Regions from separate parts of the Paenibacillus hunanensis genome, predicted to be linked through region 4. Evidence: riboswitches for the same ligand, from Rfam matches in the RefSeq annotation. Region 4 holds a riboswitch; each other region holds the start of a gene.

Region 1 (3,185 bases), 1.5 Mb from region 4:
AGCTAACTCGGGCAGAGTAAGCAGGACAATAGCACGAGAAATAGACTCTACTGCACATCTATCGGAAATTCCTATTTTGACACACTTTCATCAGATTGACAATTGCTCGGAGGCAGTGATACTATAAGTTTATTATAATACTCACTAAACTTATCGGAATTATTTAAATTTAAATAGACATGTCGTTTATATACGTTATTATGCTCCATCATACATCGTTAGCATGCAGGAGCAAAGTCCCAGAATAGCTGGCAACACATCGGCATCGCTTAACACGGGAATACAGGATATACATTGTACAAAAATCATGCCTTTTAAGGAGGAGTTCATTATGGAACGCAATATTACGATTCGTCATCATGAGGTTGATCTGGCTGCGAGCATACATTATCCGGTTGCAGACCATAAGCCGGAAGGCAAAGGAAAGGGTCGAACTCCACTGATTGTCATCTGTCATGGATTTGTTGGCAACCGGATCGGTACAGATCGCCTATTTGTCAAAAGTGCACGTAAGCTCGCTAACGAAGGCTATATGGTCGTACGCTTCGATTATGCAGGCTGTGGAGAGAGCACAGGCGAATACGGTCAACAGGGACTGGAATCGATGGTCGAGCAGACGCGTACGATTTTGGATTATGTGATGAACTGCAATGATATTGATCCGACTCGTGTGACGCTGCTGGGGCATAGTCTGGGCGGTGCGGTGGCTATTTTGACGGCGGTACGTGATCGCCGTGTGAATCATCTGGTGCTGTGGTCGCCGGTTGGTCATCCATTTAATGATATCGTCAAAATTGTCGGTAGAGAAACGTATGATCAGGCGGTATTGGAGGGCGAGGCTGATTATCTGGGATATGGCTTTGCGCCAGAGTATTTCGAATCGCTTGGTCATTTTCAGCCATTTCAGGAGGTGCGCCGCTTTCAGGGCGATGTGCTCGTCATTCATGGAACAGGCGATGATGTGATTCCGGTCGACTATGCCTTTTTGTATCAAAAGGAGCTATGGACACGTAGCGAGGGTCGCTGTGATAAAGAAATTATTTTCCAGGCGGATCATACGTATTCGTCAGGCCCGCATCGCCGCGAGCTGCTGGAGCATACATGCACATGGCTATCGGAGCGCTCGGCTGCACAGACGCAGTGGCAGCACTGGATGATCTAGTATTTATAAATTAATCGCAGAGGCAATCCAGCAGCAAGGACTTTGCCAAAGCGCGATAGCCGTGGTATGGTAAGAAAACAGGGCGGCAGCATCGATCGATATCGATTGGTGGTTGCCTCTGTAATGCATACATCTGTGCTACATGTATATTCCATCTATATACAATACAGCTGTGTGCAGAGTTATACTGTAATATAACTTGAAATTAAATACTCATCTTGAACCGACAATGCAGGATAAGCTTACAAGTGGCATTGTACGGTAGCAATTTCACTAGGGGAGCCTTGATGGCTGAGACGAATGCGATATTCGGACCCTTGGAACCTGATCTGGATCATACCAGCGGAGGGAAGTGGAAGACGACTATTCATTCAAACATATGGAGCAGACTCATCATGATGAGTGCTGTTTTATAGATAAATGGACGAATACGACCCACCTTTCTCTTTTGGGAGATCGGTGGGTTTTTTGTTGTGCATCGAAGCATCATACAAGGCTAGAAATGACATCGGGAGGCGAAAGGAATGTCCATTTTACAACAGGTACGGAATAGGAATCCACTCGTTCACAATATTACGAATGTGGTGGTGACGAACTTTACAGCGAATGGATTGCTGGCGCTGGGAGCATCCCCTTTTATGGCGTATGCGCATGAAGAGGTGGCAGATGTGGCGGCGATGGCGGGAGCAGTTATGCTGAATATCGGCACACTTGATCCGTATACCGTGCAATCGATCAAGCTGGCAGGGCAGGCGGCGAATCGTGCTGGAGTGCCTGTTGTCTTCGATCCAGTCGGTGCGGGAGCAACGGCGTATCGTACCGCTACGGCGCTGGAGATTGTGGCTGAGGTGAAGGTCGATATCATACGAGGCAATGTAGCGGAAGTTGCTCATGTGATCGGCGAGAATTGGCAGATCAAGGGCGTGGATGCTGGCGGCGGAGCGGGTGATCGGAAGGAGCTTGCCCTGCGCGCGGCGCGTAAGCTGGGCTGTATCGTTATCATCACAGGCGAACAGGATATCATTACCGATGGCACGCAGCTGAACACGGTAACGAATGGTCATGTACTGCTGACCCGTGTGACTGGAACGGGCTGTCTACTCAGCTCGGTCGTCGCTGCATTTGCTGCGGTTGTACAGGGTGCCGAGCGGCGTCTGGAAGCAGTTACTGAGGCTGTAGCATGTTATGGACTGGCCGCCGAACTAGCCGCGGTTGATGCGGGTGGACAGGGAACAGGTAGCTTTCAAACTGCATTTTTGAACCGTTTATCCACGATTACACCGGAGCAGGTGAACGAGCATTGTCGTATTCAGCGTCATATCTATCCAGCACATGAAACGAAGCATTGAATGGCTATACCGGGGAACGTCTCCAATCCATCCACGATAGCAAAGGAGCAGAAAAGAATGCATATTCCACAAGCATTAACGATTGCCGGTTCAGATAGTGGCGGCGGAGCAGGGATTCAAGCCGATTTAAAAACATTTCAGGAGCTGGGCGTGTACGGCATGTCGGTCATTACAGCAATTACCGCACAAAATACGGCCGGTGTACAGGGCGTCTATCCGATCGAGCTAGAAGGTGTCGTGACCCAGCTACATTCGATTGGCGACGATCTTCAACCTGCCGCGATCAAAACAGGCATGCTGTTCAGCGCAGATATTATTCATGAAGTCGCTGTCGCAGTGCGGCAGTATCAATGGAACACATTAGTCATTGATCCCGTTATGGTAGCGAAAGGTGGCTCTGTGCTGCTACAACAGCAGGCGATCCAGGTATTAATTCGAGAGTTACTACCGCTAGCGGCAGTCATTACGCCTAATGTGCCAGAAGCCGAGCTATTAACAGGGAGTACGATCCACACGCTGAAGGAACGCGAGCAAGCGGCACGCCAGCTGGTGCAAATGGGCGCACGCGCCGCTGTAATCAAAGGGGGGCACGATACATCTACACCACAGGCTGTGGATGTGCTGTTCGATGGCAAGCAGTTTCATTATGTAGAATATCCGCGTGTAGATACGCC
Region 2 (3,185 bases), 2.7 Mb from region 4:
CGTGTATCATGCTGATCCTCTTCTCCGCGAATCATATGCACATCTGCATCATAGCGTGCATCCAGCTCATCCATTGCCTGCTGTATCAAAAATTGCTTGTCCGGTGATAATGATGCGATGTTATTGCGTTTGCCCATCCTCCATACCGCCCCTTCCCCATATCGATGAATGCTTCAAAGTATGCTGCACGATCGCTTCATCTGGCAATAAACTTGTTTGCAACCATAAACCGTATGCCCGATGCGATCCACCTGATAACGATGACTGCGCCATTTTCCATCTCGTTCACTCCATAACAAAAAAACGTCAAACCGGCATAGAGCCAGCTTGGCGTTTTCATTTTCAGCCTTCCAAAGGTGTCTGTGGAAAGCAATTGTCATTCAAATCACGAGACAGTTTTCTATTTTTAAGCTGTTTATGATACAGATAGGAATCCATAATCCGATCGAGTTGCTCGGATTGATCGATCACGCGGTGGTCACAAATGCCATGCTCGGCAGCCATCTGATTCAAAATACGGCGCTCCTGCTCGATTTGCTGTTCCATCTTTTTCAAATCCAAGGAAACCACCTCCCGTCGTTTATCCCTTCCGGCATCCATAACCCGCGCTGACAAGCAGCTCTAGCGGCTGCTATGGAGGAGACTCCGTATGGAAACGGTATGTCACCTTATTGTATGATCGCTCATACGAAATAGGGTGCTACATCCTGCTATAAAAACATCGTTTGACTCTACCGTATGAACACGATATGAGCCACATGCTTAATAACTAAAATTTGTAGCTTTATATTCGTTATACCTTAATTTTACAAGCAGTTTCAAGTTCCTACAGTCCCTATTTTATCCTGATAATGGAAGCAAAAACTGACAAAAAATCCGTTCCACTCTGTCGGTATGTATACGTAAATATTACAAATTTCGATAACGAATAAACGTGTATTTTGCATCATGCCTGTCACACAGCGCAAAAAACGGACCCCAGCAATCGTGCCAGAGTCCGTTTACCGTTTGTTCCAAAGCGCTGAATAGCGCTAATTTTGTCGGATCATCGACGCGTTACATGTCAGCGATTAGGCTTCCCATGTTTGACGATTACCGTCTTGGTCAATATATTCAATCATTTGTGGCGTGATATCCAGTACAACATAATCCGGATCGTCTGGGCCATCCAGCCATTTTTTAAATTCATCTTTCCAGACACGTTGCTTCAGCTCGCTATCGCTGGACACTTTGCAGGTCGCTTCGATCTGTACCACTTCACTGTTACCGCCCTTTTCATAACCAAGTAGCAAGTAGCAGTTCGGGTTTTGCTCCAACTCTTCGACTTTATGCGTTTTGCGGTCAGTCGCGAGATGGATGTGCAGCCCATCATTATATAGTGCCATGTAACGTACACGAGGCTTATTGTTTTCTACTGTACCAAATGCGCAAAATGGATTGTTCTCCAGGGCTTTGATGATTGCTTGTTCTGTAGTTGCTGTACTCATGATCAAGCTCCTTCCGCAATTCGAATTAGTATTTAGAGGAACACTAACACTAATGTGTTAGGAATTCGCTAACACTGTAGTTCCATGTGTCGCGTCGTTCGCGTTCATGTCTCCACTCGTTACATACCCGCTCTGTTACCTGCTGAACCGTACGCCCCTTCCACTATCCTACTGGACAGGCTGGAACGGCTCGTCTATAATTACACCTAGAAAAAGCGCATAACGTGTGGGGAGCTGGAGGAGTCCGGCTGAGAGTGTATTCGATTAATACTGACCCTTATACCTGATCTGGATAATGCCAGCGTAGGAAGCTACACATGCCATGTATGTAAGCTCATATATGCACCTATGTCGTCCCGGGTCCGGGGCGCTTTTTTATTTTATACAGCAATTTGCAGGACGAATGGGTTACTACGAAGGGAGCAACAACCGTAATGAGAAGAATCGGAACTACACTGGGCATCCTGCTCATCGCAGGTGCACTGCTTGTCATGACAGCATGTGGACAAAAACAAAACACCACCTCATCCGGCGCATCAGGCGGCAATTCACCTGCACTCAAGGATGTACAGGTCGTGCTGGACTGGACACCCAATACGAATCATACCGGGCTGTATGTCGCTCAGCAGATAGGCTATTACAAGGACGCAGGCTTGAATGTAGAGATCATCCAGCCGGGTCAGAGCGGCGCGGATACGCTCGTTGCCTCCGGTAAAGTACCATTTGGCATCAGCTATCAGGAGAGCGTCACGCAGGCACGTGTACAGGGCGTACCGCTCGTCTCCATCGCAGCCGTCATTCAGCATAATACATCCGGCTTTGCCGCACCGGTCGATCGCGGTATCAAAACGCCGAAGGACATGGAAGGCAAATCCTATGGCGCATGGGGCTCCCCCGTGGAAGAAGCCGTTATGAAGTCGATCATGGATACCGATGGCGGTGATGTGACCAAGGTAAAAAGCGTCAACATCGGCGATGCCGACTATTTTACAGCCGTGAAAAAAGGAATTGATTTTGCCTGGATCTACTACGGCTGGACGGGTATCGAAGCCAAGCTGCGCGGCGAACCACTGGATATGCTGTACGTCAAAGACTACTCACCTAGTCTCGACTACTACACACCTGTCATCACTACCAACGAGCAGCAAATCCAAAAAGACCCTGAGCTCGTCAAAGCCTTTATGAGCGCAACCGCCAAAGGCTACGAATACGCCATCGCCAATCCCGACAAAGCAGCCGACATCCTGACCAAAGCCGTACCCGATCTCGATCCCAAGCTCGTCAAAGCCAGTCAGGAATGGCTATCTCCACGCTATCAAGACGACGCTTCCCAGTGGGGACTGCAAAAAGAACAGGTATGGAAAGGCTACGCCGACTGGATGTACAAGCAAAAACTACTCGAACAACCACTCGACGCCAGCAAAGCATTTACGAATGATTTCTTACCAGCTGCAACGAGTAAATAATTGCTACTAATCGTAATTGCTTGGAGTATGCTTGATTTTATAGAGGTTGCTTTGTGACCTCCATATTGCTTCATTGCTTTGATCACGCATCGGAGCGTTAATGAGAAGTGAGTTTCATTTTATCTGGAGAGTAGCTTTTATCTTATTTAAAGTACGGTTTAGGAATAAGGTAAGATTTAGGATGAAATTGCGCGGTATGAACTAGATTACCATCAGTGATGAAGCAGATGAT
Region 3 (3,185 bases), 2.8 Mb from region 4:
AATTGCGAATCCGGGTCCTGAAACATCACGCCACAGGCGGGCTGACGATAGACATCTCCCTCCACCTCTGCCTCCACATGCTCCGGTATAATGCCTGCCAGTACAGACAGCAATGTCGACTTCCCACTACCGCTCGGTCCTAGAATCAGCACCTTTTCCCCTTGCTGAATATGCAGATGCAGATGGTGCAGCACCGGTCGCTCCTGACTGTAAAAGCGTACCGATAGCCCGTCACAGCCGAGATATACTTGCTCACGAACCGGTTGGAAGACCATTGCCTGTTCCTCTTCTGCGACGCGATTTCATCATTTCATATGAATTCAAAACACCTGTACGCGCCAGCGCTTCGACCACAATCTTAGCGAGCAAGCCGCCCAGCAGGATGCCACTCACCACCTGAATGCCCAGTGTCAGCCAGAACATTGTCGGTGTGTAATAGCCCATACCGTTCGCAATTACGCTATAGACCATACTGCCCACCGCTGCCAGCGCACCGGACAGCATTAATGTCCACACATTGAAGCGGCGATAACCAAAGATCGCAAACGCCAGCTCTGCACCCAATCCTTGAAATACCCCGATCAATAGCGCCGACAGGCCAAAATGGCTACCTGTCAACATCTCCACTGCCGCCGCTGCCACCTCAGCGATCAGCGCTGCACCCGGCTTGCGAATAATATACGCCACAATCGGGCTGGCAATCACCCAGATTCCAAACATAAAGCCCGCACCAACTGGCCCCACGAGCGCCGAGATCGGAATCCATAGCGTAGACCAGCCCAGATACACCACTCCACAGGCCACGGACAAAATAACTGCCAGCACAACCTCCTTCATATTCCATGTGCGGCTCATACGCGTGATACCTCCACTGTCGTCTGCTCCTGGAGTGGTACCGGCCAATCCTCCAGCGTGTACGCCATGTCCCAGAACATATATTCATACTGACAGCTTAAAATAAAATGACGCTTCATCCGTTCCCGATGCTCCGGCGTTGTCCGCTCTGCAATCTCATCCAGACGCTGGCAAAAGCGCTCTGTAATCGTATCTGTACGATTACCGTAAAAGTCGATCCACTCGTAAAATGGATGCGAGGCATCCGGCTTCACCTCACCCAGCAGACGCTTGCCAATCTCCAGATACGTCCACGGACAAGGCAGCAGCACGGCTAGAATATCGCCCAGATCACCTTCCTGTGCTGCGGTCAGCATATGGCGAATATAGTTGTGCGCGGACGGAGCGAGCGGATAACCCTGCAATTGTTCATAGGGCACGCCTGCCACCTGACAAAAGTTATGATGCGGATGAATCTCACTGTGCAGCACAAAGCCGATCTGCTCATTGAACATCGCCATATCGTCACGATGCTGGCATTTTGCAATCGCTGTACCGTAAATGCGCATAAACGCATTTAAATATTCAAAATCCTGCTTCACATAATGCACCAGCTGCTCTGACTTCAAATTGCCCTCCGCAATACCTCGTACAAAGGGATGATGATAGATCGCCTCAAATACCGGATCGGCTGCCTTTCTAATTTCCTGTGAAAAACTCATCATTTCCGCTCTCCTTTTCAAGTAAAAGTAATCGGAAAGAACCACTCTGAGCTAGGGCGTAGGGTTCGCTAACACGGACAAGGTAAGATATTTTGCTGCGCAAAAATCACTTTTCATTGCACCCCGTGTTAGGAGACCACTAACACTAGAGACGCAAAAAAGCCGCCCCAAATGGAGCGGCAGTATAAACGGCATAGATGATCCTATCCCTGCACGGTCTCCACTTTCCTACGCTAGTACGAACTAGATCAGGTTCCAAGGGTCCGAGGCAATCTCGTCTCAGCCAGTCGATGGCTCCCCTAGTGGTCTTTCTCGTATGAGTCCTGCGCAAGCTACTATATCAGCAGCTTACAGCAAGGCTGTTTGATTGCCTTCTACTCTACACAGCGATATTCCGTCTGTCAAGCAGAGGAGTTGTCAGGCGGTAGTTATCCCTTATACAGGCGTTTACTTCACGTATTGATACGTACCCTTTGGATATTTATTCCATTCATATGATAAATTGAATTGATTGGAACCATATCCAATAGCGTCTTTGCGTAAAATCGTACCACCGTTTGGTAGCATTTGATTTTGCGAAGTCGGGTCGCCCAGCACATCCAGAACAGTGTTACCGCGCTTGAGCACAATGCCTGTCAGATTATAATCATTTGGTGAATACATCATGATCTCATCGTTGTAATACCATGCACTGGTGACATCCATGTAGTCATAGAATGTCGAGTTGATGATAATCTGATTCATGCCTTGCGACGTGCCATCATACAATAATGGAAGGGTAACCGTGCTGATGGTATTCGTTTGTTTCATCCATTTGTAAAAGGTGAGGCTGTAATCTTTATTTTTGCTCGAAGCCGAAGTCGTATTCATCAGCACGACCATACGTCCATCGCCACCGTCCACATATTGGGAGAAGTACATATCCTTTGTTGTGACCGGATCCTGCTTGACTGCAAATACAGCAGCGCGTCCGTCCGCACCTACGACCCATTGCAGAACTGGCAGCGAAGTTAACGACAGTAGCGTATTGTTCAGCGATATTGGGCCTGTAAATGTGGAATCTGCTGTACCCATGTAGGTTGTAAAGGTGCTTTGACCTGGGAATAGATCGGACAGATCGTAATCGATCGCATTCATTCCATATTTGAGATTCACTGTAATAACCGAGGTGTTAATCAGCAGGGCATTATGCACCTTGAACGTGTACTGTACTGTGCCACCAGCACCATCATCCGCAGTGATCGCTACATCGGTCACACCACTGACTGTACCTGCTTTTAGCGTGAGCATATTGCCATCGATCGATGCACTTGCCACATCCGTATTGCTGGACGTTAGTGTATACGTAAGTGCGTCTCCGTCCTCGTCGCTGAATAGCTGGTTCAGATCATAATTACGAGCATTGGTAACGCCCGGCGTAAGCATTTGCTCAGACATCGCAGCTACTACAGTTGGCGCATGATTGATTTTGACAACCTGTAATGCAAACGAAGAGCTATTACGACGACCGTATTTATCATAAACGTCAAACGTAACGGTTGTATCACCAATCTGGAGCGGCGTTAGCAAAATGCTCGCATTTTTGGTCGATACAGTTGCTGTCGAATGATCATACGTATCCGCCGTCAC
Region 4 (3,185 bases):
TATAAGGGAGCTCATCCGGTGTACCCGGGCGAATGCCTGCCCAGCAGCGTACCAGCTCGCCTTTTGTCAGCATTGGAATATAGCGCTGCGCCCTCATTAATAGCTCAACAACGGCACCTGCCTCAACAATCGTGCTATGCTGTCCGGGCTTACTTGTTGCTCCTACCCATATGCGATGAGGATGCTTCGGAATGATATAAATGGTATCGCTATAAATCGTATGATGCAGCCATGGTATCGGCGTGCGAATCTCCATCAATTCCCCTTTTACAGGCAAAAAGGGCAATCGTAATCCTTCAGCAGCCAGTAAGCGTGATGTGCCCAGGCCGGAAGCAAGCACCACCTGATCCGCATACAGAATGCCATGCTCTGTAATTACACCATGGACAAGGCCGCGACCATTAGGCTCACGCAACAGACGAATCACTTCTTGATCGCTATGAAGTGTACCTCCTAAGCGAATAAACGCCGCCACATAAGCCTCAGTCAACAAGGAAGGAACAAGCTGTGGCTCGGCAGGATTGTACAGCATACCATCCTCAGCGCGCACATTCGGTTCTTCTGTCGCTAAACGCTCGTTATCCCACCATTCCATCCCCTTGGCCTGGGCTTCACCAATGCGGCGCTGACGGCTTTCCCAATCCATATCCTGCTGCCGATGAATAGGTAGTAAAAACCCTTCCGTGCGTAAGCCGATATTTATACCCGTCAGCTCATGCAGCTGTTCGCTTAGCTGTGAATACAATGCTCGACTTTGAAGAGCAAGCTCATACAGCTCTGGTGTAGCAAAATGCTCGGAGCTGGCTGCCAGCATTCCTCCTGCTGCACCGGATGCACCGGACGCAGGCTGATGTTTTTCAATCAATGCTACACGCACACCCTTTTGCACCAGTTCATATGCGATGCTTGCACCGATCGCCCCACCGCCAACTACGATCACATCGTAATGACCATTACTTCTCATTCTGGGTCACTTCCTATTTGGATTTTAGTTGCTTCCGCCTTAGTAAGCTCTTTTTGATAACGCTCAAGCTGGCGCTCGGGCTGCTCTGCCTCGAAAATACCAGACATCATAGCGATACCTGCCACACCAATTGCATGTAATTCGCGCACATGCTGCGGCTGAATACCTCCAATTGCAATAACAGGGATGTGTAGCGTGTTACACAACTCCTTCGCCGCTACAAGCCCGCGTGGAGGAATACCAGGCTTGGAGCTTGTCGCGTACACATGACCAAAAAACACATAATCACAGCCTTCCCGCTCTGCCCGCTTCCCACTATCCATGCTATGAACCGATCGCCCCACACGTAATGACGAACGGATTCTCATGCACTCGTGTTCAGAAGCAGATTCAGCTAGCTGTACCCGTTCTGGTAAATGAATACCACCAAGCTGCATGTCCAGCGCCAGCAGAGGATGCCCGTTCAGTACCAGCTTAGACGCTGGTATTCCTTGCTCCAGCAATTGATGAACAAACCGCTTCATCTCCTGCGAAGACCAGTTTTTCTGACGAATATGAATAGCGGTCACATATGGATAAACGCAGCTGGCAACGTCGATCAGACGCTGACGTTGCAGCTGCTCTGGTGTGATCACATGTATTTCCATCAGCGTACTATGCCCCCTCCACTACGTCTGTATGAACCCTCACATAGGATGTACCTGCTCAAGATCATGTACCAAAGGTCATGTACTGGGCTACCGCTTCCATTCACTTCTGTTCATGAAGCTGCATTGATAGCGACTCCGCTGGCGAATGAAACGCAAAACAGCCACCTCCCCGTTCAGGAAAGTGGCTGTTTATCGTATCGTTACGTATAAACATCGTCGACATCAGACATACACGCGTATGTATCCCCAATGATGATTGAAGTCAAACTCAGTTACGTATATGCATGATTGACAGTATGTACGGGTCATACTGGGTTCCTCGACATAAGCAAGAACGCCGTCATTACAACCTGCAACGATACAAACTTTATCCATGATCACCATTCTCGATCAGAATGGGCACGGACGAATACGTCAACATACGAACTATACGCAAATGGAGATATGCTTCTTCCACTTCCCTACGCTGGTATGATCCAGATCAGGTACAAAGGGTTCGACAGATCGCCTGTCATCTCAGCCTTAAAGGCTCCCCCAGTGCAAATTATATATAATGCTCTCACTTCATTAAGCATTCCCATCTTAGCAAAACATAACAGATAAAGCAACTGCTACAGAGTGCTTCATCGCATAGTCATCGCTTAATCTAATATAGATACAATTCGGTCTACGCTTTAATTCATGCGCTTTAGTTCATACTCTTTACTTCATGCTTTCATGCATCGAATGCGAAAGTCGAGCGGCTAATGCCTGCGCTGCTTGATCTGTATATTGAATATGCTGAACTCTGTTATATTCTCTAATGGTACGAAGCGATGGCTGTGGCGCTCCCTCTAACTGTTCCAGCCCTTCTAGAATCGCTGTCGTCAGCTCAAAGGATTGACGGAAAAATTCACCAGCTTGCTCCTCCGGCCAATCCAGCATTAACCGATAGCGCATAAAGGATAACAACCGGCGCGAATTCCAGGCATCATGAAACGGCTGACAATCGCGAATCGCATAGAGCGGACGCTTCAATCCAAACGTATGATTAATATGTGCAAGATTAATCTTGCTTTCTGCCCGGTAAGCCCCCAGCACTGGAATCCAACAGGAAGAAGCTGCCCAATCTGCATAAGCTGGATGAGCAAAAAAATGATGAAGCTGCTCCATATGCTGGCTGAGATTCACAACGACCAGATCAGCCATTTCCAGTAACGGCAGCTTATCCTCGCCTGCCCCTGCATCCAGTACAACTAGATCGTACGCCTCACCAGCAGAAGCAAGCAAGGAGCGCCAGAAGCTATCTCCAAAGCCAGCATCTTCCTGACTGTGCCTTGTTCCGGATAATAGATCCAGTCGTCCACGGATTAGCGGAACCATGTAATCCGACACATTATGACCATTTAAAATACCGGATTGCTGCAAATAATGCAGACGATCAATACCAGGGCCTTCCATCCAGACTTCAGCAGCCTTCTCTGCCAGATCCTCTGCACAGGCAGATTCCACTCCATGTCCTCGATGTCCATTATGACAAAGCAATAAACGCGCTCTATATTGCAGGGCTGTCGTTATAGCTGCAATCGCCG

What was found. A riboswitch is a leader RNA that binds a small molecule or an ion and turns the genes downstream of it on or off. The one in region 4 is predicted to bind thiamine pyrophosphate.
Region 1: another riboswitch for thiamine pyrophosphate. It lies ahead of thiM (hydroxyethylthiazole kinase); the one in region 4 lies ahead of SK066_RS10575 (thiamine phosphate synthase).
Region 2: another riboswitch for thiamine pyrophosphate. It lies ahead of SK066_RS21695 (ABC transporter substrate-binding protein); the one in region 4 lies ahead of SK066_RS10575 (thiamine phosphate synthase).
Region 3: another riboswitch for thiamine pyrophosphate. It lies ahead of tenA (thiaminase II); the one in region 4 lies ahead of SK066_RS10575 (thiamine phosphate synthase).

Annotation. Positions count from the first base shown of each region.
Region 1 is NZ_CP139194.1:1,062,387-1,065,571, forward strand. Features, by position in the region: gene SK066_RS04195 (alpha/beta hydrolase) at 332-1,162, shown strand; TPP riboswitch at 1,428-1,530, shown strand; gene thiM (hydroxyethylthiazole kinase) at 1,687-2,511, shown strand; gene thiD (bifunctional hydroxymethylpyrimidine kinase/phosphomethylpyrimidine kinase) at 2,569-3,185, shown strand, end outside.
Region 2 is NZ_CP139194.1:5,333,149-5,336,333, forward strand. Features, by position in the region: gene SK066_RS21680 (hypothetical protein) at 1-137, opposite strand, end outside; gene SK066_RS21685 (aspartyl-phosphate phosphatase Spo0E family protein) at 343-561, opposite strand; gene SK066_RS21690 (pyridoxamine 5'-phosphate oxidase family protein) at 1,071-1,487, opposite strand; TPP riboswitch at 1,705-1,816, shown strand; gene SK066_RS21695 (ABC transporter substrate-binding protein) at 1,922-2,953, shown strand.
Region 3 is NZ_CP139194.1:5,486,144-5,489,328, forward strand. Features, by position in the region: gene SK066_RS22310 (ABC transporter ATP-binding protein) at 1-275, opposite strand, end outside; gene SK066_RS22315 (ECF transporter S component) at 253-855, opposite strand; gene tenA (thiaminase II) at 852-1,556, opposite strand; TPP riboswitch at 1,765-1,867, opposite strand; gene SK066_RS22325 (S-layer homology domain-containing protein) at 2,004-3,185, opposite strand, start outside.
Region 4 is NZ_CP139194.1:2,594,210-2,597,394, reverse strand. Features, by position in the region: gene thiO (glycine oxidase ThiO) at 1-964, opposite strand, end outside; gene SK066_RS10575 (thiamine phosphate synthase) at 961-1,611, opposite strand; TPP riboswitch at 2,056-2,160, opposite strand; gene SK066_RS10570 (MinD/ParA family ATP-binding protein) at 2,317-3,185, opposite strand, start outside.